Regions from separate parts of the Kitasatospora sp. NBC_01250 genome, predicted to be linked through region 1. Evidence: riboswitches for the same ligand, from Rfam matches in the RefSeq annotation. Region 1 holds a riboswitch; each other region holds the start of a gene.
What was found. A riboswitch is a leader RNA that binds a small molecule or an ion and turns the genes downstream of it on or off. The one in region 1 is predicted to bind cobalamin.
Positions count from the first base shown of each region.

Region 2: it holds a riboswitch for cobalamin, as region 1 does, so the genes downstream of both, OG500_RS10425 (HoxN/HupN/NixA family nickel/cobalt transporter) here and metE (5-methyltetrahydropteroyltriglutamate--homocysteine S-methyltransferase) in region 1, are expected to answer to the same signal.
Region 3: it holds a riboswitch for cobalamin, as region 1 does, so the genes downstream of both, OG500_RS12235 (cobalamin biosynthesis protein) here and metE (5-methyltetrahydropteroyltriglutamate--homocysteine S-methyltransferase) in region 1, are expected to answer to the same signal.

Region 1 covers NZ_CP108476.1:596,925-607,107, forward strand. The annotation lists gene metE (5-methyltetrahydropteroyltriglutamate--homocysteine S-methyltransferase) at 1-1,346, opposite strand, end outside; cobalamin riboswitch at 1,508-1,731, opposite strand; gene OG500_RS02870 (quinone oxidoreductase family protein) at 1,935-2,921, opposite strand; gene OG500_RS02875 (aspartate aminotransferase family protein) at 3,011-4,399, opposite strand; gene OG500_RS02880 (methylaspartate mutase) at 4,399-5,808, opposite strand; gene OG500_RS02885 (cobalamin-dependent protein) at 5,801-6,244, opposite strand; gene OG500_RS02890 (fatty acid desaturase) at 6,308-7,528, opposite strand; gene OG500_RS02895 (pyridoxal phosphate-dependent decarboxylase family protein) at 7,591-9,102, opposite strand; gene OG500_RS02900 (MFS transporter) at 9,165-10,183, opposite strand, start outside.
Region 2 covers NZ_CP108476.1:2,513,986-2,524,168, reverse strand. The annotation lists gene OG500_RS10440 (polysaccharide pyruvyl transferase family protein) at 1-46, shown strand, start outside; gene OG500_RS10435 (glycosyltransferase family 4 protein) at 43-2,322, shown strand; partial or broken gene OG500_RS10430 (cellulase family glycosylhydrolase) at 2,708-3,403, opposite strand; gene OG500_RS10425 (HoxN/HupN/NixA family nickel/cobalt transporter) at 3,767-4,894, opposite strand; cobalamin riboswitch at 4,929-5,143, opposite strand; gene tsaD (tRNA (adenosine(37)-N6)-threonylcarbamoyltransferase complex transferase subunit TsaD) at 5,190-6,263, opposite strand; gene OG500_RS10415 (HoxN/HupN/NixA family nickel/cobalt transporter) at 6,263-7,420, opposite strand; gene OG500_RS10410 (superoxide dismutase) at 7,789-8,391, shown strand; gene OG500_RS10405 (hypothetical protein) at 8,444-8,758, opposite strand; gene OG500_RS10400 (hypothetical protein) at 8,986-9,750, shown strand.
Region 3 covers NZ_CP108476.1:3,044,873-3,055,055, reverse strand. The annotation lists gene OG500_RS12265 (MDR family NADP-dependent oxidoreductase) at 1-414, opposite strand, end outside; gene OG500_RS12260 (hypothetical protein) at 780-2,342, shown strand; gene OG500_RS12255 (cobyrinate a,c-diamide synthase) at 2,349-3,710, opposite strand; gene cobO (cob(I)yrinic acid a,c-diamide adenosyltransferase) at 3,719-4,315, opposite strand; gene OG500_RS12245 (putative cobaltochelatase) at 4,320-6,428, opposite strand; gene OG500_RS12240 (cobyric acid synthase) at 6,464-7,990, opposite strand; gene OG500_RS12235 (cobalamin biosynthesis protein) at 7,987-8,952, opposite strand; cobalamin riboswitch at 8,985-9,166, opposite strand; gene OG500_RS12230 (XRE family transcriptional regulator) at 9,378-10,103, shown strand; gene OG500_RS12225 (hypothetical protein) at 10,128-10,183, opposite strand, start outside.

The DNA of each region.
Region 1 (10,183 bases):
AACGAGCCGATGGTGGTGGTCGGCAGCAGCGGCAGGCCGAGCCGGGCGCGCTGGGCGGCGGCCCGCTGCGGGTACGCCTGGGCCCGGCGGGCGTCGGCCTCGGTGACGGCCGCGGTGCGGGCGCGCACGGCCGGGTCCCGGGTGATCGGCGAGGCGGCGCGCGAGGCCAGATCGGCGCGGTTGGCGGACAGTTCGGCGCTGATCGAGCCGGTGCCCTCGCGCAGACCGCGGGCCAGCAGCGCCACCTCGGTGGCCTTCTGCTTGGCGAAGGCCAGCCAGCGCAGGATCTGCGGGTCGACCTCGCGTTCGGCGGCGGCGTCCAGCGGGACGTGCAGCAGCGAGCAGGACGGTGCGACGTCCACGGTACCGGCCAGCCCGAGCAGGGTCGCCAGGGTGGCCAGCGACTTCCCCAGGTCGTTGATCCAGATGTTGCGGCCGTCGACCACACCGGCGACCAGCCGCTTGCCGGGCAGCCCGCCGACGGCGGCGAGGCCGTCCAGGTTGGCGGCGGCGGGCCCGGTGAAGTCCAGGGCCAGGCCCTCCACCGGGGCCTTGGCGAGCACCGGCAGCGCCTCGCCCAGGCGGTCGAAGTAGCTGGCGACCAGCAGCTTCGGCCGGTCGGTCAGGGCACCGAGGTCACGGTAGGCGCGGGCGGCGGCGTTCAGCTCGGCCGGGGTGCGGTCCTGCACCAGCGCGGGCTCGTCCAGTTGCACCCACGCGGCACCGGCGGCGCGCAGCTGCGCCAGCAGGTCGGTGTAGACCGGCAACAGCCGGTCCAGCAGGGTGATCGGCTGGAAGTTCTCGGCCACCCCGGGCGCCGGCTTGGCCAGCAGCAGGTAGGTGACCGGGCCGACCAGCACCGGGCGGGCGTCGTGGCCGAGCGCCAGCGCCTCGCGCAACTCGGCGACGGCCTTGGCGGGGTTCGCCGCGAAGGTGGTGTCGGGGCCGAGTTCGGGCACCAGGTAGTGGTAGTTGGTGTCGAACCACTTGGTCATCTCCAGCGGCGCGACGTCCTGGGTGCCGCGGGCCATCGCGAAGTACCCGTCCAGCGGGTCGGCGTCGACGGCGGCGCGGTGGCGGGCCGGGATCGCCCCGACGGCGACGGTGGTGTCCAGCACGTGGTCGTAGAGCGAGAAATCACCGGTGGGCACCTGGGCGATACCGGCCTCGGTGAGCTGCCGCCAGTTCTCCCGGCGCAGGTCGGCGGCGGTGGCCAGCAGGGCTTCGGCGGTGACCGTGCCCTTCCAGTAGCCCTCGATCGCCTTCTTGAGCTCCCGGTTACGGCCCTGGCGGGGGTAGCCGTGGACGGTGGAGCGGGTTGCCGCGGCTGCGGACTTCGTGGTCAAGGGACTCTCCTTCGCGAGCCTGTCTCAGGGTTCCCGGCGATGTCACGGGACGCGAAGAGGTGCCGAACCGGGCGGGGCCGCAGACGCCAGAATGCGCCGGACCCGCCTGGTTGTGCACGCCGACCCGCCCACGAGGTCACCGGGATTTCCGCGCGCGAACGGTCGCGTGCGCACAACGGGCAGGTCTTCGGACTCGCGGGCACGCCCACCCTTGAAGGGCGGACACCTACTGGCCGTCGCTTCCCAGGCCCGAACTCCCGGACCCAGTGCGTATGACGGCGGTCGTTCCCACTCACCGCTGCGGGGCAGTCCCGGATTCCCACCGGGTTCCCTCTTGCGACACCCTGCCTGGCGGACAGGGCGAACCAGTTGCACCGGTCAGCCTATAGCCGATCCACCGGCGAGTCGCGGGTGAATCACTCGACTGCCCACATCGTGGGACGAGCTCGGATCCGCCGCAGGCCTCCCCCGCTTCGCAGGAGCCCGGCCTGCCGGGTGCCGAGGAGCCGGCGGCCGCAAGGCCGTGTGGAAACGCCCTGGTGCCCGGAGCCAGGGGCTGCGGGCACCAGGGCGTTCGATCGGCGCGGGTCAGGGCAGCAGGAGGAGCTTGCCCGTGGTGCGGCGGCTCTGCAGGTCGGCGTGGGCGCGTGCGGCCTCGGCCAGGGGGTAGCGCTGGGCGACGTCGGCCGAGAGGGTTCCGTCGCGCAGCCAGGCGAACACCTCGTGGGCGCGCTCGGCGAGTTCGGCGGGATCGGTGGCGTGGTCGACCAGCGTCGGGCGGGTCAGGAAGAGCGAGCCGCCGGAGCCCAGGTGCTGCGGGTCGAACGGGGGCACGGGGCCGGAGGCCGCGCCGACCAGGACGAAGGTGCCGCGCGGGCGCAGCGCGGCCAGGCCAGTGCGGAAGGTGTCGCGGCCCACGCCGTCGTAGACCACGTCCACGCCCCGGCCACCGGTCAGCTCCCGCACCTGGGAGGCGATCTTGTCGGCCTCCTCGAAGCCGCCCGGCGGCACCACCAGCACGTCGCGCACCCCCGCCGCGGTGGCGGCGGCGGCCTTGGCCTCGCTGGAGACGGTGCCGATCACGTGCACGCCGCGCCGCGAGAGCACCCGGGCCAACTGCTGGCCCAGGCCGCCGGCCGCCGCCGGGATCAGGGCGCTCTGGCCGGCCTCGGCACGGAAGGTGCTGGTGACCAGGTAGTGCGCCGTCAGACCCTGGAGCAGGACGGCGGCGGCCGCCTCCTCGCTGATGTCCGCGGGCAGCCGGACGGCGGCGCGCGCGGGCACCACGACCTGCTCGGCGTAGCTGCCGGGCGCGGCCCACCAGGCGACCCGGTCGCCGGGGGCGGTGCCGGTCACCTCGGGGCCGACCGACAGCACCGTGCCGGCGCCCTCGCAGCCGGCCACGAGCGGGGCCTTCAGCGGGCTGCGGCCCTCGCGCTCGTAGACGTCCTTGTAGTTGACCCCGGCGGCGGTGAGCCGGACCACCAGCTCGCCCGGCCCGGGCTGCGGGTCCGGGCGCTCGGCCAGGGCCAGGACCTCGGGGCCGCCGAATTCCTCGACGACGACTGCTCGCATGTCGACCTCTCGTCGGACAGTTCAGAAGACGGTTCGGAAGATGGATCGGAAGATGGTTGAGCGTGTGGGAAACGGCAGCTGACCCGGCGTTATTCCACGTGCTTGTCGGCCGCGTTCAGCGCCTCGTCCAGGATCTCCAGCCCCTGGCGCGCCTCGTCGTCGGTGATGGTGCACGGCGGCACCAGGTGGATCCGGTTGTAGTTGTACACCGGCCACATGCCGCGCTCCTTGCACGCGGCGACGACCTCGTCGACCGGGCCGGTCTGGCCCGCCCCGGCGGCGTAGGGCACCAGCATCTCGCGGGTCTCGCGGTTGCGGACCAGCTCGACGGCCCAGAAGACGCCGAGCCCGCGCACCTCGCCGATGCTGGGGTGGCGCTCGGCCAGCTCGCGCAGGCCGGGACCGAGCACGTCCTCGCCGATCCGGGCGGCGTTCTCGACGATGCCCTCCTCCTTCATCGCCGTGATGGCGGCGACGGCGGCGGCACAGGCCAGCGGGTGGCCTGAGTAGGTCAGGCCGCCGGGGTAGACGACCTCGCGGAACGTCTCGTGGATCGCGTCGGAGACGAGCACGCCACCGAGCGGCACGTAGCCGGAGTTGACGCCCTTGGCGAAGGTGATCAGGTCGGGGGTGACGCCCCAGTGGTCGATGGCGAACCACGCGCCGGTGCGCCCGAAGCCGGACATCACCTCGTCGGCGATCATCACGATGCCGTACTTGTCGCACAGCGCGCGCACGCCGGCCAGGTAGCCGGGCGGCGGGACCAGGATGCCGGCGGTGCCCACGACGCTCTCCAGCATGATCGCGGCGATCGTCGTGGGGCCCTCGAACTCGATCACCTGCGCCAGGTGCGCCAGCGCGCGGGCGCTCTCCTCGGCCTCGGTGGTGGCGTGGAAGTGCGAGCGGTACAGGTAGGGGCCGAAGAAGTGCGCGACGTTGCCGGCGGCACTGCCCGAGCGCTCGTTGGGCCAGCGGCGCGGGTCGCCGGTGAGGCTGATCGCGGTGGAGGTGCCGCCGTGGTACGAGCGGTAGGCGGAGAGCACCTTGGGGCGGCCGGTGTGCATCCGGGCCATCCGCACGGCGTGCTCGTTGGCGTCGGCGCCGCCGTTGGTGAAGAAGACGTGGCCGAGGTCGCCGGGGGCCAGCTCGGTGATCAGGCGGGCCGCCTCGCCGCGCTTGTCGTTGGCGAAGGTGGAGGCGATCATGCAGATCCGGTCGGCCTGCTCCTTGATCGCCGCGACCACCTTGGGGTGCGCGTGGCCGATGTTGAGGTTGATGAACTGGGAGGAGAAGTCGAGGTAGCGCTTGCCCTCGTAGTCCCAGAAGTGCCGCCCGGCGGCGCCCGCCACCGGGATCGGGTTGACGGCGCCCTGGGCGGCCCAGTTGTGGAACAGGTGCGCGCGGTCGTCGGCGAAGACCCGGCGGCCCTCCTCCGGGTCGGGGGCGGGAAGCTGCACGGCGGGCTCGTGAGTGGTCATCAAAACCTCTGCGAGTTCTCGGACCGCGTGTAGTGCGGTGTACGGGTGTGGAAACGGTCCTCGTGGTCGAGGAAGTAGCGGATGTCGGCGGTGGCCGCCTCGAACGGGGAGCGCTCGGGCGTCCCGGGCGGCTCGCTCAGCAGCGCGGCGTGCCGGCGCAGCACGGCCGTGGAGAACGGCAGCGCGCCGGCGTCGGCGTAGCGGATGGCGCCGGAGCGGTCGCGGCGCGGCACGACCTGCGCGTGGGCGTGGATGCTGGCGCTGAAGGGGATGTCCAGGCGCCCGGCGGCGAAGGCGGCCTCGATCGCGGGGATCAACTCGCCCTCGGCGAGCACCGGGTCGACGAGTTCGGCGACCTCGCGTTCGATCCAGTGCTGCTCCTCGGCCACCCGGTCCTCGTCGATCCGCACGAAGTCGAGCAGCTCGCCGGCGCCGAGCGCGGCGCCCCGGATGCCGTCGGCGTTCGCCTCGGCCTCGGGGATGCCGTAGGCCTCCTGGTGGGTCTTGTTGATCACCTTGGCGGCGCCGCCGAGCCGGGCGAGCAGGCCGCCGTGCAGGATCAGCAGCTCGGCGTAGGAGCGGGTGCGCGGGAAGACGCCCATGAACTCGTGCAGCACCGGGTAGACCTCGACGGCCGGGTCCAGGTAGCGGGCGGCCAGTGTGCGCACGGCGCGCAGCGCGGCCACGTCCTGGTGGGTCTCGCCGCCCTGCGGGTAGGCGATCGACAGGCAGCGCACGCCCTCGCGGGCCGCGGCCACCGCCTCCAGCACGGTGACGGCCAGGCTGACCGAGGGTGGCACCAGCACCGCGGTCAGGGTGCCGAAGAGCTCGCGGTCGATCACCACGCCCGCCTCGGCGAGCACCCCGCACAGCGCGTCGACCTGCTGCCAGGCGCGCAGCGAGTGGCCGAGCGGGACGTTCTTGGAGTAGGGCAGGTTGTAGCCGATCCCGCCGCCCTCGTAGGAGGTGAGGCCGGCGGCGAGGGCGACGGCGAACAGCTCGCGCCCGTCCGGCGAGCCGTGCCGGACCTCCAGCGGGACGCCCACGGCGTCGGCCAGTTCGCGCCCGCGCTGCCAGCCGTGCGCCACCAGCGGGTAGCCGTTGAGGTCGCCGGGGTCGCGGGCGAGCGTCTCGGCGGCGGTGTCGAAGTGCCGCAGCCGGGTGTGCGAGTCGATGGTGACCGACAGCACGCCCGGTCCGGCCGGCTCCAGGGCGCGCAGCAGGTCCAGCATCTGCTGGTGGCCGCCGACGCCGCAGCGCGGCTGCACCACCGGGCGCCCGGCCGCCCGGGCGGCGCGCAGCACCTCCACCACCGGGCGCCGGGTGCGCAGGTGCGCCACCGTTTCGGCCCAGTCGGGCAGTTCGGCGGCGACCTGGTCGTCGAGGTGCAGGCCGTGCAGGTCAGCCATGCTGCAACTCGGCCGCCCGGGCGGCGTGCACCATGTCGAGCAGCAGGATCAGGCCGCTCGCGTCGTCCAGCAGGTGGTCCACGCCCAGGTCGAGCAGGCGCTGCCGGTCGGTGTCGGCCTTGCGGCTGCCGACCGACAGGTTGCCGCCGACGACGACCGGGCAGCGCAGCCGCCCGGCGGCGCGCAGCCCGGGCAGGGTGCGCAGGTCCTGGTGGGCGTGGCCGTTGAGGGTGCCGATCAGCACGGCCTCGGCCTCGGGGTGGCGGTCGTGGGCGTCGGCGAAGTCGGCCAGCGGGGTGCACACGCCGAGGTTGACCACGGTGAAGCCGTGGGCCCGCAACTGCATGGCGATCAGCTGGTTGGCCACGGCGTGCGCGTCGCTCTCGGCCACGCCCAGGATGACCAGGCGGTCCATCGACCCGTCAGCGGTGTTCATCAGGAGTGCCCTTTCGGTGGGAACGGTCCGGGTGCGGCGGCGCTCGGTCCGCCAAGGCGGCGGTCAGTCCTCGAAGGCGGCGAACAGTTCGCGGTGGTTGACCTCGGCCAGGCGGTCGGGGTGGTACTCCTCGGGGTCGGCGTGGCGCAGCGAGTCGAAGACCAGGTCGATGGCGGCCACCAGGCCCCAGACGTGGTGGTAGGCCGGCCACCCGGGGTGCCCGCGCCGGTGGTCGTCCTCGCGGGCGAACAGGTAGTTGGCCCAGTCCCGGCTCATCGGGGCGCGGTGGTGGAAGTCGTGCACCACGGTGTCGCCGGTGAGCACCAGGTAGCGGGCGGGGAAGTGCACCAGCAGCATCCGGCCGCCCCACCGGGCCCAGGCCGCCGCCCGGCGCACCGGCGGCAGGCCGGGCGGCGGGGCCGCCTCGCCGATGAAGATCGCGTTGGTCAGGGCGGCGAAGTAGTCCCGGCCGCGGCGCACCGGCTCGTCGGGGGCGGGGAAGGTGTGCTTGACGCAGAGCCGGAAGGTGTTGCTGACCTGGTAGAGCACGGTCATCGGGACGACCCAGGCGACCAGCAGGAGGACCCACAGGTGCAGCAGGGTCGCCAGCCCCGCCACCGCGACCCACCCGAGGGCGGTGCCGGTGCGCCAGGCCGGCTCGGCGGAGTGGAAGTAGGAGCGGATCCTGGCGGTCAGGAAGCGCGCGTGGAAGACCGGGGAGACGGTCTTGAGCAGCGTGCGGCGCCACATCTCGCGCCGGCTCATCCCCGGGCGCAGTCCTAGGCTGACCAGGAACGCCTGCACGGTGGGATCGCGCAGCGTCATGTGGTGCACGGCGTGGTGGTCGGAGACGTGCTCGGTGCTGTAGCGGCCGAAGTCCTGGATCACCAGCAGCGCGGCGATCGTGCGGCCGAGCAGCACGTCGCGGCGCTTGTGGCCCCACATGTTGAGGTGGGCGCACTGGTGGTAGACCATCATGCGCAGGTTGCGGGCGCCGTGCAGGGTCATCGCCCAGCCCACCGGCACCAGCAGCAGCCACCAGCGCCCGGCCGCCAGCGCGAGCGCGCCGGCGGCCAGGCCCGCGGTGACCGACACCGAGGCGTTGACCAGGTGCCTGGTCGGGGTGTACGCGGTGCGGGGCTGGTCGGCGAGCGGACGGCCCGTCAGCAGGGTCAGCGGCAGGGCGAACGCGGCGGGCAGCCGCCGCATCGACTCGCGGACGGGGTCGTCCGCCGCCTCGTGCCCGGCGGCCGGCGCAAACGGGCGGTACACCTCGGATCTCACCGAATCTCTCTTCCCGGGCGTGGTTGTGCGGTGGAAAAGGCGGCTCCAGGGCCGGTCATGCCTCAGGGAGTGGCCTCCAGCTCGGCGGCCAGCGCGAGCAGGTCGTCGAGCAGCTGGTCCAGCTGCTCGGTGCCGGTCTGCGGGTTGAGCAGCATCAGCTTGAGGAAGACCCGGCTGCCGCCGTCCGGCTGCGCGATGTGGGTGCGGGCGAGCAGCGCACGGCCGTCCTCCATCACCCGGCGGCGCAGCAGGCCGTTGAACGCGTCGGCGTCCAGGCCGTGGCCGGGCAGGTAGCGGAAGAGCACGGCGGTCAGCGGCGGCTCGGTGCCCAGCTCCAGGCGGGGCTCGGCGCTGATCCGGGCGGCGGCGTGCCGGGCCAGGTCGTGGCAGGTGTCCACCATCTGCGCCACGGCCTCCCGGCCCAGGGTGCGCATGGAGACGGCGATCTTCAGCGCGTCGACCCGGCGGGTGGTCTGCAGCGAGGTGTTCTGCGAGCCGATGTAGCCGGCGCAGGTGTCGTCGTCGGCGCTCAGGCAGGTGGTGGGCTGCAGGCCGAACGAGACCATGGTCTCGGCCCGGCGCACCAGCAGCGCGGCCGAGGAGGCCGGGGTCCAGCCGAACTTGTGCAGGTCCATGGTGACCGAGTCGGCCTCCTCGATGCCCCGCAGCATCGGGCGCAGCCGCGGCGAGAAGAGCGCGCCGGCCCCGTAGGCGGCGTCCGCGTGCAGCCAGAGGCCGTGCGCGCGGGCGATGGCGGCCAGCTCCGGCAGCGGGTCGACGATGCCCAGGTCGGTGGAGCCGGCGACGGCCACCAGCGCCACGGCGACCTCGTGCTCGGGCAGTTCGGCCAGGATCCGCTCGGCCTCGGCGGGGATCATCCGGCCGTGTGCGTCGATCGGGACGGTGCGGATGTTCTCCTCGCCGATGCCCAGCAGGCGCACCGCGCGCTCGATCGAGAAGTGCACGCCCTGCGGGGCCAGCACGACCGGCTGCACGCCCAGGCGCAGCAGGCCCTCCTGGAAGGCGTGCCGGCCGATCTTGTCGGCCAGCACGGTGTCACGGGCCATGGTCATGGCCATCAGGTTGGAGACGCTGCCGCCGGAGGTGAGGGTGCCGCCGGCCGTCACCGGGTCGTAGCCGACCAGCTCGGCGAGCTGGGCGATCACCCAGCGGTCCAGCTCCAGGGCGAACGGTCCGCTCTCCCAGGCGTGCAGGGACTGGTTGAGGACGGCGCCCACCAGCTCGGCGGCGGCGGCCACGTCGGTGGGCGGCGGCTGCATCCGGGCCACGGCGGCCGGGTGGGTGATGTCCACCGACCACTGGGCGAAGGGCCGCACCAGCTCGGCCAGCGCCTGCTCGGGTGCCGTGCGCTCCTCGGGCAGCAGCGGGGCGCTGAGCGCCGCCGCGGCCGCGGCCCGCGCGGCGGCGGGGCCGCCGGGCGCGACCGGTCCGCTGCGCGCGGCGGCGACCTCGCTCAGGATGTCCAGCGCGGTGTTGACCAGGCTGCGCACGCTTTCCAGGCCCTCGGCGGTGCCCGCGGGCTGGTAGAGCGCAGCGGATGCGGTGCGGCTCAAGGCTGTTCTCCTCTTGGGTGGGGTGCGGACGCCACGAGGGGCGTCCGCCGGACAGGCCGTGGTCAGGACGGGCTGGGCGCAGCGGCAGCGGCAGCGGCCTCGACATCGACGTCCTCGGACGCGGATGCGGACGCGGACCCGGACGCGGGCGCGGACCCGGACGCGCTCGTGCGCTGGTGCGGCAGGTCGGTCGGGAAGTCCTTGAGCCCCCGCACCGGCGAGAACGCCACCCAGAGCAGCGCCAGCACGAAGGTGGCGGCGGTGATCCACAGCGTGGGCCGCAGCCCGACCTCGTCACCGAGCCAGCCGCCGATCAGCGCACCGAGCGGCAGCGGCCCCCAGGCGATGAAGCGGCAGCCCGCGTTGACCCGGCCCAGCAGGTGCGGCGGGGTGATGACCTGACGCAGGCTCACCACGTGGATGGTCGACATGGTGGAGCCCAGGCCGCACAGCGCGAACGCCGTGATGTAGAGCGCGTAGGAGAGCGCTCCCCGGCCCGGGGCCAGCGGGATCAGCACCGGCGCGCAGCAGCACAGCGCGAGCTCCAGCATCACCGCCCGCCCCAGACCGAGCCGCTCCTTGAGCCACCCGGCACCGAGCGCGCCGAGCAGCGAGCCGATCGCGCCCGCGCCGAGCACCAGGCCGATGGTCCCCGGGCTCATCCCGAGGTGGCGGGCCGCGTACAGCACGAAGACGGTCTGCAGCGACATCCAGCACAGGTTGTAGGTGCCCGCCTCCAGTGCGATCGCCCGGATCGAGGCGTTGCGCAGCACCATCCGCAGGCCCTCGGCGATGCTGCGGGCGGTGGAGACGCGCTCGGCGGGCTGCTCGGGCAGCGGCTCGGCGCGGCGGATCGTGCTGAGCGAGCCGACCGAGACCAGGTAGGAGACGCAGTTGACCAGCAGCGCGATCGGCGCGCTCATCCAGCTGATCAGCAGGCCGCCCAGCGCGGGGCCGCCGATCTGCGCGACCGAACTGCTCGCGGAGAGCTTGCTGTTGCCCTCCACCAGGTGGTCGTGGTCGATCAGCGAGGGCAGGTAGGACTGGTAGGAGACGTCGAACACCACGGTGAGCACGCCGA
Region 2 (10,183 bases), 1.9 Mb from region 1:
GCTGCGCGCGGCCACCGCCCGCCGGCCGGTGGGGGCGGGCGCATGACCGGCCGTCGGGCAGGCGCCGGGCGCACCGTGCTACTGGCCACCCCCTACTTCCCGCCCGACACCGGCGGGGTCGAGCAGTACACCTGGCAGCTGGCCCGGCAGCTGCGGGAGCGGCACGGCTACCGCGTGGTGGTCGCCGCCACGGTGGGGGACGGCGGCGCCATCGGGCGCCACGAAGCGGACGGGCTCGTGGTGCACCGGCTGCCCGCCCCGCTGCGGATCTCCCGCACCCGGATCGGCGCCGGCTGGCGCGCCGCGCTGGGCGCGCTGATCCGCGAGGAGCAGGTGGACCTGGTCAACGCGCACGCCCCCGTGCCGCTCTTCGCCGACGCCGCCGCCCGGGCCTGCGGTCCGCTGCCGTTCGTGCTGACCTACCACACCGGGCGGATGCGCAAGGGCGATCCGCTGGGCACCGCCGTCTGCTCGCTCTACGAGCGCACCCTGCTGGCCGGCACGGTGCGCCGGGCCGGCGAGCTGATCTGCTCCTCCGACTACGTCCGGGCCGACCTGGCCCGCCTCTTCGCCGGCCGGGCCGTCACCGTCTCGCCCGGGGTGGACCTGGCGCGGTTCGCCCCGAGCCCGCTGCCGGGCGAGCCGCGGATCCTCTTCGTCGGCTCGCTGGAGCGCGCCACCGCCTACAAGGGCCTGCCCGATCTGCTGCGCGTGCTGGGCGAGTTGGCGCGGCGGGTGCCCGGGGTGCGACTGGAGGTGGTCGGCGACGGATCGGCCGCCGCCGCGCACCGGCGCCTGGCCTACCGGCTGGGCGTCGCCCACCTGGTGCGGTTCAGCGGCCGGCTGACCGGGGACGAGCTGGTCGCCGCCTACCGCCGCTCCCGGGTGCTGGCGCTGCCCACCCACTACGACAGCTTCCCCAGCGTGCTGGTGGAGGCGATGGCCTGCGGGCGCCCGGTGGTCAGCACCCGGGTCGGCGGCATCCCCTCGCTGGTGGCCGAGGGCGAGTCGGGCCTGCTCGCCGACCCCGGTGACCTGCCGGCCCTGACCACCGCGCTGGCCGCCGTGCTGACCGACGACCCGCTCGCCGGGCGGCTCGGTGCGGCGGGCCGACGGCTCGCGGCGGCCGAGCTCTCCTGGGAGCGGCAGGCCGACCGGACGGCGGAGGTCTTCGCCCGGGCGCTGAGCCGCCGGCGCCGGCGCGGGGTGGCGGTGGTGGCGCCGTACTACCCGCCGAAGATCGGCGGGGTGGAGGGCTACGCGGCCCGGGTCGCCGGGGCGGTGGCCGCCGACCCCGGGCTGCGGGCCGCCGTGATCACCACCAACACCGCGGGCCGGCGCACCACCGTCACGGTCGAGGACGGCCTGCCGGTGGTCCGGCTCGGCACCTGGGCCCGGCTCTCCAACACTCCGCTCAGCCCGCTCTGGCCGCTCCAACTGCCCTACTGGCTGCGCCGGCTGGGTATCGACGTGGTCAGCGCACACGCCCCGGTGCCGGGCCTGGGCGACCTGGCGGTGGCGCTCAGCGGCCCGCGGCCGACCGTGCTGACCTACCACGCCGGCTCGATGGCCAAGGGGCAGCGCGGGGTGGACCAGCTGATCGGCGGCTACGAACGCCTGGTGCTGCCACGGCTCTTCGCGCGAGCCGGGGCGCTGGTCGCGGTCTCCCCGGTCTCGCTGGCGGCGAACCGGCGCGGTGCGGTGCGGATCCCGCCGGGCGTGGACACCGAGCGCTTCACCCCGGGCCCGCCGGCCGCCGAGCGCCCGCCCACGGTGCTCTACGTCGGACGGATGGACCGCACCTCGGCCTGGAAGGGCGTGCCGGTGCTGCTGACCGCCTTCGCGCAGCTCGCCGACCAGCCGCGGGCCCGGCTGCGCCTGGTCGGCGACGGCGACGCCGTCCCCGAGCTGCGCGCCGAGGCCGAGCGGCTGGGGGTGGCCGGGCGGGTGGAGTTCACCGGGGCGCTCACCGGGGCGCCGCTGGTCGCCGAACTCCAGCACGCCGCGCTGCTCGTACTGCCCTCGCTGAGCTCGGCGGAGTCCTTCGGGATGACCCTGATCGAGGCGATGGCCTGCGCCACCCCCGTGGTCGGCTCCCGGGTGGGCGGCATCCCGCACGTGGTGGACGACGAGGTGACCGGCCTGCTGGTGGAGCCCGGCGATCCGCAGGCGCTGGCCGCCGCCTGCCGGCGCCTGCTCACGGACGCCGGCACCGCTGAGCGCTTCGGCACCGCGGGCCGACGGCACGTCGTCGAGCACTACGCCTGGCCCGGCCTGACGCGGCGCTACCTGGCACTGTTCCGAGCGCTGTCGCCGGCCTGAGCGAGGGGCGCGGCAGGCTGCCGGGTCCGCGGGTGGCGGCGGTGGTGGCCGACGCGGTCGAGGTGGGGGCGGCCGAGGCGCCGGGCGAGGCGCGCAGCTGGGTGATGGCCGAGCGCAGCGCGGCGAGCGCGGGCTTGGCGCTGCCGTCGGCGCGGCGCAGCCCGTACCAGTCCTCGGTGCTGCCGCCCGCGCCGGCGCCGGTCGCCGCGGGATTGTCCCGGTCGGTGTACCAGATCAGCGCGCCGATGCCCGGGTCGGCGGCCGCCGTGCGCACGCCGTCGGCGGCGATCTCGGCCTGCCGGGCCTCGGTGACATGGGTGGTGCCGGGGCCGATGTCGCCCGGCGAGCCGTCCGAGGCTGCGCCCGGTCCGCCGGTGGGCGCGCCGAACTCGGTGAGCCAGATCGGCAGTCGAGGAGTACCGGCCTGGGTGAGCACGCTGCGCAGGCTCTCCTTGGTCCGGTCGATCTGCTCCCAGGCGGTGCCGAACGAGGTGCTGGCGCTGGGCAGGTAGGGGTAGCAGTACGGGTGGTAGCCGACCGCGTCCACCACCCGGGTGGCGCCCTGTTGGGCCACCTCGGCCAGGAAGGCGGTCGGCGCCAGGTCGCCGTGCCCGCTGTCGGTGGGGGCCAGGCCGCCGAGCACCACGAAGGCGTGCGGGTCGGCGTGGTGCAGCGCGGCGGCGCCCGCCTTCACGGTGGCGGCGTAGCCGGCCGGGTCGGCCGCCGGCGCCCAGAAGGTGGTCAGGTTGGGTTCGTTCCACAGCTCCCAGTCGTGCACCCCGCGCGGCGCGTAGCGCTGGGCGGCGGCCGCGGCGAAGGCGGCGAACCGGGCGGCGTCGTGCGGCCCGCAGGCCGGTTCCGTGCAGCCGGGCGACCGGGCCCACGGCGGGGTGGCGGTGAGTACCGGCAGCACGCTCAGGCCGCGTGCCTCGGCCGCCGCGACCACCCGGTCGAACAGGTGCCAGGCGTAGTCGCCCGGACCGTTGTGCTGGATGTCGTCCCAGGACAGGTCGGCGCGCACCAGGGTGGCGCCGACCTGCACGGCGGTGTCGAGCGAGGCGGCCAGGTCGGCGTCCGACATCCAGACCAGCCGGTCACCGTAGGCGATCCCGGTGACCGGGCGGGTCGGCGCGGGCGGGGTGGGCGGCGTCGGCCGCGGGTGCGAGCTGCCGCCGCAGCCGGCCAGCAGCGGTGTCAGCAGCAGCGCGAGCGACAGGACGGCCGCCACCGTCCACCGCGGGCCCGGCCGTTGACGCCCTGGCCGTTGACGTTCTGGCCGCCGGCGCTCCGCCCGTCGGCGCTCCGGCCGCTGGAGATGGCGCCGCCGCATCGTTCCTCCCGCCCGGCCCCCGCCTGGCTCCTCGGTCACCCGAGTCACCCGGGGCCGTCCGATCGACCGTACACCCGAGTCGGTGGACGGCGGCGGCGGGACGGGCCGTGAGGCTCAGTCAGCGGCCGGGGCCCCGGCCCAGCGCTTCTCCACCCCCGCGAACTTCCAGTACCCCAGCGCGCAGGCCCAGACCACCACGAACAGGCCGACGATCACGTAGCCGACGTTGTTGAGGTCGATCCCGGAGATCCAGCCGCTGACCGGGTCGGTGAGGTCCAGCTTGTCGTGCAGCACGCCGACCAGCTCGATGGTGCCGATGAAGAAGGCCACCGCGATCGAGAGCCCGGTGATGGTGAGGTTGTAGTACACCTTGCGGACCGGGTTGGAGAACGCCCAGTGGTAGGCGAAGTTCATGAAGGTGCCGTCGAGCGTGTCGAACAGGCTCATGCCCGAGGCGAAGAGCAGCGGCAGCAGCAGGATCGCGTACCAGGGCAGCCCCGCGGCGGCGCCGGAGCCGGCCATCACCATCAGCGTCACCTCGGTGGCGGTGTCGAAGCCGAGGCCGAAGAGCACACCGATCGGGTACATCTGCCAGGGGCGGGTGATGGAGTTGGTCAGCCGGCCCAGGATCCGGTTCATGAACCCGCGGTTGGCCAGGTGCTTCTCCAGCTCGTGCTCGTCGAACTGGCCGGCCCGCATCGCCTTGAAGACCCGGTGGATGCCGAAGAGCGCGACCAGGTTGAGGGCGGCGATCAGGTAGAGGAAGCCGCCGGAGACGCTGGTGCCGATGACGCCCAGCGTCAGCCGGGCGTTGGACTTGTCGTCCACCAGGGTGCCCGCGATCTTGGCACCCGTCGCGATCAGCGCGGCCAGCCCCATCACGATGGTGGAGTGGCCGATGGCGAACCAGAAGCCGACCGAGACCGGCCGCTGACCGTCGGCCATCAGCTTGCGGGTGGTGTTGTCGATGGCGGCGATGTGGTCGGCGTCGAAGGCGTGCCGCATGCCGAGGGTGTAGGCGGTGATGCCCAGACCGAGGCCGAAGACCTTGCCGCCGATCTCGTAGTGGTGCGGGGTGACCATGCCCAGCAGGACGGCGAAGCCCACCACGTGCATGGCCACGATGACCGTCAGCAGTCCGGCGGTGCGGATCGTGTCGGCGCGCTGCCAGCGCGGGGGAGTGCCGGCCGCCGGGGCTGTCGCGGCCGGGGCGGGTATGACGGGGTTTTCGGGCAGACTCATGGCAGGGAACGCCTCTCCAGCACCTCGTGGACAGTTCTCGTAAGGTGCCGTGGCCGGTCTCCTGGCTGACGGGTCGAACGTGTCCGCGGCTCGCCTTCCCGGGCGCCTTGCGGCACCCGGTGGCGGCCCGTCGTGGACGGGCGCGACGCGGACACTTCCCGATCACAGTGGCGAGGGCCGCTCCGGTCTGGGACCCCTGTTGAGGGTCCGTCACCGGTCTTCCCGAACACCACGGCGATCAACACCGTAGGTGCTGGATCGTCATGTCGACAAGCCCGGCCGACTGCGACGCACCTCACCCGGTGAGCTGCGGCTCCCGTGCCGTCGGGGTCAGCCGCGCGAACTCCAGCGGGGCCGAGGGGTCGATCGAGAGGTCCGCGGGGGCGGGTTCGGCCCCGGCCCGCACCAGCAGGTCGCCGACGGCGGCGACCATCGCGCCGTTGTCGGTGCACAGGCCCACCGGCGGTACCCGCAGCGCGATGCCCGCCGCCGCGCAGCGCCGTTCGGCCAGCGCACGGACCCGCGAGTTGGCGGCCACCCCGCCGACCAGCACCAGGGTGCCGATCGCGTGGTCGCGGCAGGCACGCACCGCCTTGCGGGTCAGCGTGTCGGCGATCGCCTCCTGCAGCGCGGCGGCGGCGTCGGCGACCCGCGGCTCGGCCCCGCCCGCCCGCTGCGCCTCCACCCAGCGGGCGGCGGCGGTCTTGAGACCGGAGAAGGAGAAGGCGTAGGGCGGGTCGGCCCGCCCGCTGAGCGGGCGCGGGAAGCGGACGGCGGACCGGTCGCCCGCCTTGGCCGCGCGGTCGATCGCCGGGCCGCCCGGGTAGGGCAGGCCCAGGATCCGGGCCACCTTGTCGAAGCACTCGCCGGCCGCGTCGTCCAGGGTGTCGCCGAGGTGCACGATCGGGTCCTTGGCCAGGTCGCGCACCAGCAGCAGCGAGGTGTGGCCGCCGGAGACGATCAGCACCACGCACGGGTCGGGCAGCGGCCCGCCGTCCAGCGTCGCGGCGGCCACGTGCCCGGCCAGGTGGTGCACCCCGTACAGCGGCACGCCCAGCGAGAAGGCGTAGCCCTTGGCGGCGGCGACCCCGACCTGCAGCGCCCCGGCCAGGCCGGGGCCGGTGGTGACGGCCACCGCGCCGACGTCGGCCAGGGTGAGGCCGGCCCGGTCGAGCGCCTCGCGCACCACCGGTGCCATCGCCTGGACGTGGGCGCGGGCGGCGATCTCCGGCACCACACCGCCGAACCGGGCGTGCTCGTCCATGCTGGAGGCCACCGCCTGCCCGAGCAGCACGCCGTCGCGCACCAGGCCGGCGCCGGTCTCGTCGCAGGAGGACTCGATGCCCAGCACCACGGGGGAGGCGGGCATCAGGCTTCCTCAGGGGCCGGCGCGGCCGGGCGCACGTCGGCCGACCACTTCTCCTCGATCCGTCCCACCTTCCAGACCACCATCGCGCCGATCCAGACCACGAAGAAGAGCCCGACGATCAGGAAGCCGAGCAGGTTGATGTCGATCCCGCTGACCCAGTCCCAGAACGCGCCGTGCAGGTCGAGCTGGTCGGCGAGCAGGCCGAGCAGTTCCACGGTGCCGATGATCAGCGCGACGGCCACCGACAGGCCGGTGATGGTCAGGTTGTAGTAGACCTTGCGCACCGGCTTGGAGAACGCCCAGCCGTAGGCGAAGTTCATGAACGAGCCGTCGATGGTGTCCAGCAGCGACATGCCGGCCGCGAACAGCACCGGCAGGCACAGGATCGCGTACCAGGGCAGCCCCGAGGCGGCGGAGGAACCGGCCAGCACCAGCAGCGCCACCTCGGTGGCGGTGTCGAAGCCCAGCCCGAAGAGCAGCCCGAGCGGGTACATCTGCCACGGCTTGGTGATCGACTTCATCACCCGGCCGAGCAGCCGGTTCATGAAGCCGCGGTTGTTCAGCTGCTCCTCCAGCGCCGCCTCGTCGAAGTGGCCCGAGCGCATCTGCCGGAACACCTTCCAGATGCCGACCAGGATGACGATGTTGATCGCCGCGATGATGTAGAGGAACGTGCCCGAGACGGTGGTGCCGATCAGGCTGGTCACGTGGTGCAGCTTGGAGTTGTCGTCCTCCACCGGCCCGGCCAGCGCCTTGACGCCGAGCGAGAGCAGGAACGCCAGGCCGAAGACCACCGAGGAGTGGCCGAGGGAGAACCAGAAGCCCACCGAGAGCGGTCGCTTGCCCTCGTGCATCAGCTTGCGGGTGGTGTTGTCGATGGCGGCGATGTGGTCGGCGTCGAAGGCGTGCCGCATGCCGAGTGTGTAGGCGGTGACACCGATGCCGATGCCGAAGCCCTTGCTGCCCAGGCTCAGGTGCTGCGGGGCGACGATCGCGACCAGGGTGAACCAGCCGACGACGTGCAGGGCCAGGATGAAGCCGGCCATGCCCGCCAGGCGGGTCCACTCCTGGCGGGTTATCGAGGCGGTGGCCTGCCGCCAGCCACCGCCGCTGGTTCGGTCGGGGCCGGTCTTGGCGGGACTGGAGGCTGTGGTCATGGGTGTGCTCCTGCTGCTCGTGCTGACAGCGGCACAACCTAGATGCACTCGGATGCTAGTTGCAATCTGGTGGCAATTAGAAGAGGGGCGCGGGGGCGCGCGGACGGCTCGTGACGGCGGACGGCGGGTGGCGGACGGCGGACGGCAGGTTGGCGCGGGGTCGGCCGGACGTCCCGGCGGGCGCCGGTTGGGAAGACGATCGTCGGTCGGAAGGACACGCCCGCGGGGAGTGCGTCCAGGTCGGCTGACAGGCCGACCCCACAGCTGACATGCTGATGCACTGTGGTGGCTATTGCAAGTGATGCGCAATAGTGTGTTCGCCGGCACGATCATCCGCGTGATCCACGTATGAAAGGGGCCGTGTCCTGATGGGCACCTACTCGCTTCCCGACCTGCCGTACGACTACTCCGCCCTGGAGCGGGCGATGTCCGCCGAGATCCTGGAGCTGCACCACTCCAAGCACCACGCCGCCTACGTCAAGGGCGCCAACGACACCATCGAGCAGCTCGCCGAGGCCCGCGACAAGGAGCAGCTCGGCGGCCTGGTCGGGCTGCAGAAGACGCTGGCCTTCCACCTTTCCGGTCACGTCCTGCACTCGCTCTTCTGGCAGAACCTCTCCCCGGAGGGCGGCGACCGCCCCGACGGCGCCCTCGCCGACGGCATCACCGAGCACTTCGGCAGCTTCGAGGCGTTCAGGAAGCAGCTCACCGCCGCCACCGTCGGCGTCCAGGGCAGCGGCTGGGGCATCCTCTCCTGGGAGCCGCTCGGCAAGCGCCTGATCGTCGAGCAGGTCTACGACCACCACGGCAACGTCGGCCAGGGCACCACCCCGCTGCTCGCCTTCGACGCCTGGGAGCACGCGTACTACCTGCAGTACAAGAACGTCCGCCCCGACTACGTGACCCGCCTGTGGGACGTCGTCAACTGGCAGGACGTCGCCGCCCGCTTCACGGCGGCCACCAGCGCCTGACGTACTGCGACGGCCCCGCCCGGCCCCCAGGGCGCCGGGCGGGGCCGCTCTGCTACTCGAAGGCGGCCCGGACCTGGCGGGCCTCGCTGTCCGCCCCGGACGCGTTGGGGTGCACGAAGGTGCACGCCTCACCGGTGCCGGGGATCTCGGTACACAGGCCGGCCGGGGGGTCCGTCTGGTCGCCCTGGCCGGTGAGGTCGTCCTTGACCCCGTACATCCACTTCTGCGCTTCGGGCGCGCACACCCCGTGGTCGACGCTGGGCCCGTAGGTGTCGACGTAGGTCGCACCGATGTCGGCGGCGTGCAGCGCGATCAGGCACCGAGGGCGGGCCGTAGAGCTTCGAGGGCGGCTGCGGGCCCAGGACACGTTCGCGCGCTGGGTGACGTGACCCGAGCTTCGGGGTTCGGGATCCGAGCGCTCTCTCTGAGGAACGGTGGGCGGCCATATCCCGCCCACCCACCCAATGCCTGTGTCGGTCAATGAATATGACTTATCGTCACGACTTGACTACGTCTGGCAATTGCGGTGTACGGTTCGCGCAAAGAAACGACCCCCGCCGGTGCTACCAACACCGAACGGGGGTCTGACCGAACTTGATCGAGATCGAGGTCGATCCAGTGGCTGTCTGCCACCCTACCGCCGCGCCCGGCTACGGCAAGCGTTCCGCGCCGTCCCAAAGCCCCCGCACCCAGCACGACTTCTCCCACCTTCCCGAACGCGAGGCCTACCTCGCCGCCTACATCGACCGTCTGCCCGACGGCGCGGCGATCGACACCAAGACCCTCGCCCGCGAGCAGCCCCGCTACGGCCAGCAGGCCGTCCGCTCCGCCCTGCGCAAACTCGCCGACCTCGGCCACCTCCTGCGCATCCGCGAGCGGGTCGGCGAAGGCGTCACCCGCTGGGTCTCGCGCACCTACTTTTCCCGCACCGCCCGCCCGGTGGTGTGGTGGCAACGCTTCCTCGCCGACCGCCGCACCGGCGGTAGCGCGGACCCCACCCCCGCGCCCCCTGCGCACTCCATCGCCTACCGTGCCCTGGCCTCCCTCGGCGCGGCGGACAAGCGGATGATGCTCTCGGCTCGCGAGTGCGAGGAGTTGGAACCCCTGGCGGCGGGCTGGTTCGCTCGCAACGTGACGGTCGAACAGTTCCGGTATGCGATGACGAACGGCCTTCCCGCCGCCGTGCAATGCGCCGGTGCCCTCGCCCGCAGACGGTTGGTGGACCGAATCCCGCCAGAGCCGGAGCACGTTGGCCCCCACCGCCGGGAGGCGTCACCCCGTCCGGCCGCCGACGTCCACCGCCGGGCCACCGAAGTCCGCGCCATCCTGCGGAAAAACAGGACGGCCGTGCCGGGGTAGAACCCACCGGAGTCCACCTGCGCGTCCTGAGCCGCCCCTTCCACTTGCAGCGGTGATCACCAGCCCGGCGCGGCCTGGCCGCGGCCGGTTACCAGGTGGTAGAAAAGTCGGCTCAGTCCTGATCGACAACGCAGGAGTACGGTGAGTCGAACCAGCACCACGTCCCCCTACGACATTCTGGACGAGGCCGACACGGCTCGTCGGCCCTGGCTGGTGCGGCGGGGCCTGGTACCCGAGTCCGCCCCCCAGCGCGGTCTGGCCCTCGGCGGATTCGTCAACCAGCTCGGTACGGCGGCCACACCTTCGACGTCACCGTCGAGAACGGCCGCCGGACCGCCTGGTGGCCCGGCAACGCACCCAAGCCCGGCGTCATCGACACGGCCACCCTCGCCTTCACCGACGGCACCACCCGCACCGTCACCGGGGCCTCCCT
Region 3 (10,183 bases), 2.4 Mb from region 1:
ATAGGCGGTCCAGCCCATCGAGAGGCTCGCGACCGGGTCCGGCAGGTCCGCGTCCAGCGGGGTGCACTCGGCGGCGGGCACCACCGCGTACTCGCGCCAGCCCGACCAGTGGGTGACCAGGTCGCCGGACTGCAGGCCGGTGCCCCCGGGCGCCGTCACCACCTCGCCGACCGCCGCACCGACCAGCGTGTCACCGGGGCGCAGGACCGGGAAAGGGGTGCCCTCGGTGGCCCCGGCGATCAGCATCCGCAAGGTGCCGGCGACGTGGAAGAGCCGGTTGCGGACCAGCACCTCGCCGGGCCCCGGCAGCGGCAGCGGAGCCTCGACCACGGCGAAGTCCTCAGGCCGCGGAAGCCCGTGCGGCACGGCGGCGAGGCGGACTTCACGGTGCGTCGTGGGGAGGGCGGTGGGCATGGGAGCTCCTCGGCGTGGAAGGGGACGCTGCCCTGGCGCTGCTGGTCACAGCCCGGGCCGGTGGTTCCCATGGACGGTCACCGGCCCGGGCTGCGACCAGCAACGGGGTCCGCTTGGTGGATTCCTTCCATCCGAGCGCCCCCCAGCCGCGATTTCTCACACCGCCGCTCTCTCCTGTGCCCGTACTTCGGGGGTGCGTGAGCTGACCGAGGATGACGGCACAGCAGTTCGCCGATGCGATGCCGGTACGAAAAGCCCCGCCGGAGCATCGCTCGAACGACTGATGTCCACCTGCGCAGTCCGGTGGCCGACGGAGTGGCGGCGGACAATTGCGGGGTGGTCGGCTAGCGATTCGGGGGAGTCCTATGCACAACACATGGCACTACGATCGATGGATCGACGTCACTGTCCTGCTCCGCGATGACGGTGTCTCCTGCGAACGGGCGATCAAGGCGTTCACAGCTCGCGGTTGGACGATGGCACCTGCCACCAGCGAGGGACGCGACAGCCCGTTCCGGGCCGGCTATCGAGCCCATGTCGTCACGGTCGGCCGCGACGGTGGTCGGTGGCGGGCCCGAGCCGCTGCCGTCTGTGAGGTAGCCGAGCTCATTCGTGTCGCTGGGCTGCGTGGTGCGGAAGTCAGAGATGCCGACTTTCCCGAACGCACCGACGACAATTATCTCTACCGCCTGCACCGTGTTTGGCGGCACACGCACTCCGCGCCGCAGCGGATGATCGGGAGGTGCGCCTGTGCGCTTGGCCTCCTGGACACCGGTGACGTCGCCAGACTGCGGCCGGGAGACAACATCAGAGCGGAGGCCGACCGGCTCGAACGGCTGCGGGGCCATCGGGTCGGCGATCACATGCTCCGAGAGACCTGGATGGATCAACCGCCCAAGCCGCGCGACCCGGCCGCTGCGAGCCGCGAGGCGGCGAGCGAGGCACCGAGGATCAGTGATGAGGCGGGGTCCGTCCTGTTTCTCGCCCTGTTCACGATGTCCCTTCTCCTCGGTGCCGAACTGCCGCCGGCCCGTACCGCGAACGTGCGCGCTCTGCTGGCGGCGGCACTCCTGCTGACACTCCTGGGGGCCATGGCCTTCGTCCACTGCAGCGGGCGCCGCCGCGACGGGCTGCCCATGCTTCGGCTCATCGCCCTGACGTGCTTCGCAAGCGCGGCCATCACGGTCATCCCCGCCACCTTGGGCGCCGTCCTGAGCAGCAGAGTTCCCCACCTGGGGCCGAAGGTGCCGGTCCAGATCGTCCTGGTGCTGTTCGGGGCCGTCGGAACGGCGTTGCTGGCCCGTCGCTCCTGGCTCGTGCGGGCCGGCCTGGTTGCCGTGCCCGTGGCGCTCACACTGCTGCGGCCGGTGCTGCCCGTCGGCGCGAGCACGCTCTATGAGGTGTACCTGGAGGACTTCGGCCTGAGGGCGGCCGAGCTGCCCGTCTCCACCCTCTGGCGCACCCTTGCGGGACTGAGTGTCGTCTTCCTCGTCCTCAAGGTGCTGCTGGTACCGCTGGGCGCACTGGGATGGCTGCGCTACTTCCATGTCAGGTTCCGGCCAGCCATGACGGCTTACCCCGTGGTGGCCCTCTTCCTCATGACATGGGTGCTCCTGACCATCCAGGGCGCCATGAATCATCCGGCGCACGCCGCGGACAAGCTCCGCTCGCAGGCTGTCGCCGGGCGGCCGCCAACCGCGTACTTCGGTGTCCAGCCACGTCTGGTCTGTGTCAGGGCGCTGTCTGCGAACATCCCGATCGACGGTGAGAGCCTGCCGACGGCACGGCCGCTGCTCTGGTTCGGCACGGTCACCGACCGCGCACCGCTCTGGGATCCACGGACGGGTGAGACCACCCGTCCGTTCGCGCGCGATGTGGCGATCGTTCCGGCGCACCCTGACGCGACCACCGGGGCACTCGGCTGCTGAGGCCCCTCAGCGCCCAGCCGCAGCCTCGGTGAGCCGCTGTGCCACGCTCGGTGCTCCTGCCCAGTGCAGGTGGAGGTAGCTCGCGTGGACGTTGTCCGCTGTGAAGCCCTCGGTGTGGGGGGTGCCGGTCGGGGTGCGCCAGGCCCAGGCGGGGGTGGGGCCGTTGCCCGGGGTGCAGGTGGTGCGGTGGAACTCGTGGCCGCGGATGCGGGTGCCGGCGGCGGCGAGTGGGCTGTCGTGCAGGGCGACGGCCTCGCGGTAGCCGAGGGTGAGGCGCTCGGTCATCCGGGCGGTGGTGTCGAGCACGCCGCACATCGGGCGCCCGTCCAACTCGCGTCCCAGGTAGAGCAGTCCGGCGCACTCGGCGGCGATCGGGGCGCCGCCGGCGGCGAGGTCGGCGATCGCCGCGCGCAGCGGGGCGTTGTCGCTCAGCTGGGCCGCGTAGACCTCGGGGAACCCGCCGCCGATCACCAGGGCGGACGTGCCGTCGGGCAGGCGGGTGTCGTGCAGCGGGTCGAAGGGGAGCAGCTCCGCCCCTGCGGCGGTGAGGAGTTCGGCGTTCTCCGCGTAGGAGAAGGAGAAGGCGGGGCCGGCGGCCAGCGCGATTCGGGGGCGGCCGGCGACCGGGGTGACTTCGGCGGCCGGGTCCCAGGCCTCGGCGCGCAGCGGCGGGGCGGAGCGGGCCAGCGCCAGCACGGCGTCCAGGTCCACCGAGGCGGCGATGAGGTCGCCCATCTCGGCGACGGCGCGCAGCGCCTCGGCGGAGCGCTCCACCACCGGCACCAGGCCCAGGTGGCGGGAGGGCGTGGCGACGGCCGCGGTGCGGCGCACCGCGCCGAGCACCGGCACGCCAGCGCCCTCCTCCAGGGCCTCGCGCAGCAGGTGCTCGTGCCGGTCGGAGGCGACCCGGTTGAGGATCACCCCGGCCAGGCGCACTTCGGGGTCCCAGGAGGCGAAGCCGTGCACCAGCGCGGCCACCGAGCGGGACTGCGAGGAGCCGTCCACCACCAGGACCACCGGCGCCCGCAGCAGCTTGGCGACCTGCGCGGTGGAGGCCAGCTCGCCGCGCCCGGAGGCGCCGTCGAACATCCCCATGACGCCCTCGACCACCGCCAGGTCGGCCCCGGCGGCGCCGTGCCGCAGCAGCGGCTCGATCCGCTCGGGTCCGCACAGGAAGGCGTCCAGGTTGCGCCCCGGCCGGCCGGTGGCCAGGCCGTGGTAGCCCGGGTCGATGTAGTCGGGGCCGACCTTGTGGGGGGAGACCTTCAGGCCGCGCGCGGTGAGCGCGGCCATCAGGCCGGTGGCGACGGTGGTCTTGCCCGCGCCCGAGGAGGGGGCGGCGATCACGACCCGGGGGAGGTGCGGCACAGCTGTTCCTACCACTCGATCCCGCGCTGGCCCTTGCGGCCGGCGTCCATCGGATGCTTCACCTTGGTCATCTCGGTGACCAGGTCGGCCAGTTCGAGCAGCGGCTCGGGTGCGTAGCGGCCGGTGATCACGACGTGCTGGGAGCCGGGACGCTCCCGCAGCACCTCCACCACCTCGGCGACGTCCACCCAGCCCCAGTGCATGGGGTAGGTGAACTCGTCCAGCACGTACAGCCGGTAGGTCTCGGCGGCGAGGTCGCGCTTGACCTGCTGCCAACCCTCCTTCGCCGCCTCCTCGCTGGACTCCAGATCCCGCTGCACCCAGGACCAGCCCTCGCCCATCTTGTGCCAGGTGACGCTGCCGCCCTCGCCGGAGGCGCCCAGCACCTTCAGCGCGTTCTCCTCGCCCACCTTCCACTTGGCGGACTTGACGAACTGGAACACCCCGATCGGCCAGCCCTGGTTCCAGGCGCGCAGCGCGAGCCCGAAGGCGGCGGTCGACTTGCCCTTGCCAGGACCGGTGTGCACGGCGGTGATCGGCTGGGTACGGCGCTGACGGGTCGTCAGGCCGTCGTCGGGGACGGTCTCGGGCTTGCCCTGGGGCATCGGGTCACGCTGCCTTTCGCGCGGAGGGGAGGGCGGAGGAACGGGCGGAGGGGAGGGAGGGGGAACGGTGGGCGTGCACCAGGGCGGCCACGCCCTCGGCGCGCAGCTCGTCCAAGGTGACAGTGGTGGCGCGCAGTTGGGCCGCCAGGGTGCCGGCGAGGCCGAGCCGCACCGGCCCCGACTCGCAGTCCAGCACCACGGCGGCGGTGCCTTGGGCGGCCAGCAGGCCGGCGGCCCGGCCCGCCTCGCCGAGCGCCGCGCGCCCGCCGGTGGCCCGTCCGTCGGTGACCACGACGAGCAGCGGGCGGCGCAGCGGATCGCGCAGCCGCTCCAGCCGCAGCACCTCGTGGGCCCGCAGCAGCCCGGCGGCCAGCGGGGTGCGGCCGCCGGTGGGCAACTGCTCCAGGCGGGCCGCGCCGACCTCCACCGAGGAGGTGGGCGGCAGCGCCAGTTCGGCCCCGGCGCCGCGGAAGGTGATCAGGCCGATCTTGTCCCGGCGCTGGTAGGCGTCCATCAGCAGCGAGAGCACCGCGCCCTTGACCGCGGTCATCCGCTGCCGGGCCGCCATCGAGCCGGAGGCGTCGACCACGAAGAGCACCAGGTTGGACTCCCGTCCGTGGCGCACCTGTTCGCGGAAGTCGTCGCTGCGCAGCTCCAGCGCCCGCCCCGCCCGGCCCCGGGCCAGCTGGTGCGGAGCGGCGGCCCGCAGGGTGGCGGACAGGTGCAGCCGGGTCAGCGTGCCCTGCGGGCGCCGGGCGCGCACCGTGTGGCCGCCGTCGGTCTCGGCGGGCGAGCGCCGGCCCTGGGTGCCGTGGCCGGTGTCGGGGACCTTGAACAGCCTTGTCCGGTAAGGGTGTTCGGCTGCCACGGGGGCGGACTCGCGGGACGGCGCGGCCGGGTTGGGCAGCCGCGGCGGGGTGTCGGTGGCGGGTTCGGCCGGTGCCGAGGGCTCGGCGGGCTGCGACGCGGCGGGGTCGGGCGCACCACCGCCGTCCGGCCCGCCCTCGGGCCCGCCGTCCGGTCCGTCGTGGTCCGGACCGCCTTCCGGCCCGTCGCCGCCGTCCTGCGGGCCACCGTCGTCCGGACCGCTGCCCTGCGGCCCGTCGCCCTCCGGCGGCTCCGGCTCCTCGCCGCCCTGCTGGCCGTGCTCGTCCAGCGTCCGCTCCAGCTGCTCCTCGTCCAGCCCGGGCGCGTCGAACGGATTGCGCCGGCGCCGGTGCGGCAGCGCGAGCCGCGCCGCCATGCGGACGTCGTCCTCGGCCACCGCCGTGCGCCCGTCCCAGGCCGCCAGCGCGACCGCCGTGCGGGCCATCACGATGTCGGCGCGCAGCCCGTCCACCTCGAAGGCCGCGCAGACGGCGGTGATCTGCCGCAGCGCCGCGTCGCCGAGCACCACCGAGGGCAGCAGCCCGCGCGCGGTGGTGATCCGCTCGGCCAGCGCCCGCTCCTCGTCCTGGTAGCGGGCCGCGAAGCCGGCCGGGTCCGCGTCGTAGGCGAGCCGGCGGCGCACCACCTCGGCCCGCTCCACCGGGTCCCGGGTGGCCGCGATCTCCACGGTCAGCCCGAACCGGTCGAGCAGCTGCGGACGCAGCTCGCCCTCCTCCGGGTTCATCGTGCCCACCAGCAGGAACCGCGCCGCGTGCCGCACCGAGACGCCCTCGCGCTCCACGTACGAGCGCCCCATCGCCGCGGCGTCCAGCAGCAGGTCCACCACGTGGTCCTGGAGCAGGTTGACCTCGTCGATGTAGAGCACGCCGCGGTGCGCCTGGGCCAGCAGGCCGGGCTCGTAGGCCTTCACGCCCTGGGCGAGGGCCCGCTCCAGGTCCAGCGAGCCGACGATCCGGTCCTCGGTCACCCCGACCGGCAGCTCCACCAGGCTTGCGGGGCGCGCCAGTTCACCCGGCGCGGGGTGCGGGCCGTCCGGGCACTGCGGGTCCGGCGCCGCCGGGTCGCAGGCGAAGCGGCAGCCGTCGACCACCGTGATCGAGGGCAGCAGCCCGGCCAGCGCGCGCACCATGGTCGACTTGGCGGTGCCCTTCTCGCCGCGCACCAGCACCCCGCCGACGGCCGGCGAGACGGCGTTCAGCAGCAGGCCGAGCCGCAGGTCCGCCATGCCGACGATCGCGGTGAAGGGGTATCGGACGTCGCTCACGGGCGGTCACCTTCCATAGTGCGCGCAGCCGGCGCGCCCGGGGGTACGAACGGTGCGTCGCCGACGACGCCGCCCTCGATCAGCCGCCACAGCGCGTCGGTGTCGGCGTGCTCCTCGATCAGGTCGCCCAGCCGGTCCAGCCGGGCCTCGCGGGCGGCGGCGAACGCGGTGTCGGGGGCCGGGGTGAAGTCCCGTCCGGCGAGCGCGGCCACCTCGCGCAGGAACGCCCGGCGGAAGCCGTCGTTCTCCAGCGCCCCGTGCCAGGTGGTGCCCCAGACCGCGCCCTCGCGGCAGCCGTCCAGGAAGGCCTCTCCGCCCTCCACGGTCACCACCCCGTGGTGGATCTCGTAGCCCTCGACCCGCTCGCCGAAGGCCTCGCCGACCGGTCGGGCGAGCACCTTCTCCGGGCCGAACTCGACCGCGGTCGGCAGCAGCCCCAGACCGTCCACCTGCCCCGCGCCCGACTCCACGACGTCGGTGATCCGCCGCCCCAGCATCTGGTAGCCGCCGCAGATCCCGAGCACCGGGCGTCCGGCGGCGGCCCGCTCGCGCAGCGTCCGCTCCAGGCCGCGCTCGCGCAGCCAGGCGAGGTCGGCGACGGTGGCCCGGGTGCCGGGCAGCACCACGAGGTCGGCGTCGGCCAGCTCCTCGGGGCGGGTGGCCCAGCGCACCAGCACCCCGGGTTCCTGGGCCAGCGCGTCCAGGTCGGTGAAGTTGGACAGCCGGGGGAAGCGCGGCACGGCCACCCGCAGCACGTCCGCGCCGTACGGGCCGACCGCCTCCGTGTGCGCCACCGCGGTGGACAGGTCCAGCGAGTCCTCGGCGTCCAGCCACAGGCCCGCCAGCATCGGCAGGGTGCCGAGCACCGGACGGCCGGTCAGCTCGTGCAGCATGTCCAGGCCGGGCTTCAGCAGCCGGGCGTCGCCGCGGAACTTGTTCACCAGCCAGCCCGCCACCAGGCGCTGGTCCTCGGCCGAGAGCAGCGCCAGGGTGCCGAACATCGCGGCGAACACCCCGCCGCGGTCGATGTCGCCGACCACCACCACCGGCAGCTCGGCGGCCCTGGCCAGGCCCATGTTGGCGATGTCGCCGGCGCGCAGGTTGATCTCGGCGGGCGAGCCCGCGCCCTCGCAGATCACCACGTCGAAGCGGCGGCGCAGGTCCGCCAGGCACTCCAGCGAGCGCTCCAGCAGATAGGGCTTGCGGTCCCGGTAGTCGAGCGCGCCGACCTCGCCGACCGGGCGGCCGAGCAGCACCACCTGGCTGCGCCCGTCGGCGCCCGGCTTGAGCAGCACCGGGTTCATCGCCGCCTCCGGCTCGACCCGGGCCGCCTGGGCCTGCATCACCTGGGCGCGCCCGATCTCGGCGCCGTCCAGGGTGACCATCGAGTTGAGCGACATGTTCTGCGCCTTGAACGGGGCCACCTTGACGCCCCGGCGCACCAGCCAGCGGCAGATCCCGGCGGTCACCACGCTCTTGCCGGCATCCGAGGTGGTACCGGCCACCAGCAGTGCGTTGCTCATATCCGCTCCTTGTGGGTCAGCGTCCGCACGGCCAGGCGCAGCGCCACCGTGGTCCCCAGCGCCAGCAGCCCGACCCGGCGCGAGAGCCGGCAGGCCCGCTCGATGTCCGCCACCGCGACCGGGCGCAGTTCGGCGCCGAGCACCGGCCGGTGCTCCACCTTGGCGCCGTAGTGCAGCGTGCCGCCCAGGCGTACGCCCAGCGCGCCCGCGAAGGCCGATTCGGCCTGCCCGGCGTTCGGGCTCGGGTGCGCGCCGCCGTCGCGCCGCCAGACGCGCCAGGCGGTGTCCCGGCGCTCCGCCGCGGCCACCGTGAGCAGCGCGGTCAGCCGGGCGCCGGGCCAGCCGGCCACGTCGTCCAGCCGGGCCGCGGCCCAGCCGAACCGGCGGTAGCGCGCCGACTTGTGACCCACCATCGCGTCCAGCGTGTTGACGGCCCGGAACGCGAGCAGCCCGGGGGCGCCCGCGACCGCGCCCCAGACCAGGGCGTTGACCACGGCGTCGGCGGTGTTCTCGGCCACCGACTCGACCACGGCGCGGGCCAGCTGCTGCTCGTCCAGCGCGCTCGGGTCGCGCCCGCACAGGTGCGGCAGGCGCCGGCGGGCGGCTGCCAGATCGCCGGCGGTCAGCGCGGTGCCGACGGTACGGGCCTCGCGGGCGAGCGAACTGCCGCCGAGCACGGTCCAGGTGGCGGCGGCGGTCAGCGCGGCGGCGCCCGCCCGGTGCCGGCCGGCCAGCTGCTGCACGCCCGCCGCGCCCGCCGCCACCGCGGTGACGCAGAGCGCGGTGTGCAGCGCCCCCGCCCCGCGGTGGTCGCGCCAGAGCGCGCGTTCCAGCCGTCCGGCCGCCCGGCCGAAGGCGGCCACCGGGTGGCCGCGGCGCGGGTCGCCGAACCGGGCGTCGGCGGCGTAGCCGGCCAGGGCGCCGAGGGCGTACGGCAGCGCGCGGTGGGAAACCCCCGCCATCTGTTGCGTGTCCTCACTCAGGGTCCGCGCCCTGGATCGACGAAACGGGGGCGAGAGTCTCCTGGCTCCCGGGTGGTGACGCACCCCCGGGCCTTCCAACGGCCCTGTGGCGGACCGCCGTGACCGTTCGTCGGGCGTGCTCCCCGGTGACAGTGGCGGGACCGCGCCGGATTCGCACCGGCTTCCTCTCCATGCCTCCGATTGGCCCAAGGATCCCATCACGCGCGCGAAGCGGGAGTCAACCAGGTCACCGGCCGAGTCGGTCACACCACCGGGGCGCCCGGGCCGGTACCGGACCAGCGGCGGGGGCGCCGGCCTCGCGCCGCAGCCGCTGGCCGATCGTCCAACGGCGGTCGGCGGGCCGCCGACCGGCTTCGTGCGTTCCGCGGGTGGGGGCGCCGCGACCCCGACTCTAGCGTCGGCCCATGCGAAGAAGCAGGCCACCGGCCCCCACCCCGGTCCCGTTCTCCCCGCGGGCCGCCCGCGCCCACCGGGAGAGCCTCGGCCTGACGCCCGAACAGGTGGTGCGCGCGATGTCCGCGCACGGCGTGCGCCTGCTCGCGCCCCACCTGACCGCCTGGGAGAGCGGCGAGCTGCGCCCCACCGAGCGGGAGTTCATCGCGCTGGCCCGGGCCCTGTGGTGCCCGGCGGCCGAGCTGATGGGCGCACCGCCCGCCTCGCTGCGCGACTTCCGGGTGGCCCGGGAGCTGACCGCGGAGCAGGCCGCGGCCCGGATCGGGATGGGCCCGGACGCCTACCTCGGCGCCGAGCGCACCGGGCGCTGGAGCGGAACCCCGGAGCAGAGCGCCGCGCTGGTCGAGGTGCTCGGCCTGACCCTGCGGGACCTGGTGCTGCGGGTGTGCGGCGCGGGCGAGGCGCTCGACCAGCGGCTGCGGAGTTGCGTCGAGGGGCGCTGGCAGGCCCAGCTGCCGGCGGTGGCGGCGCTGGTGCCGGTGCCGCGGCCGAGCCTGGCCGCGGTGCTGGCCGCGCTCCCGGGCGAGTACCAGGTGGCCTCGCACTGGGGCGCCGGCTCCTGGGGCACCCCGGCGCCCGCCGCAAAGGGCCCGCGGTCCGCGGAGCCGGCGGTGCCGCGGCTCGACCGCTTCTGGGCGCTGCTGGCCCGCCAGGACACCGGCGGGATCCCGGTCTGACCTGCCGCCGGGGTGCTCCGCGGCTCAGAAGAGCGCGTAGCCCAGCCACCCCGCCAGCAGGCCCGCCGCCAGCAGCACCG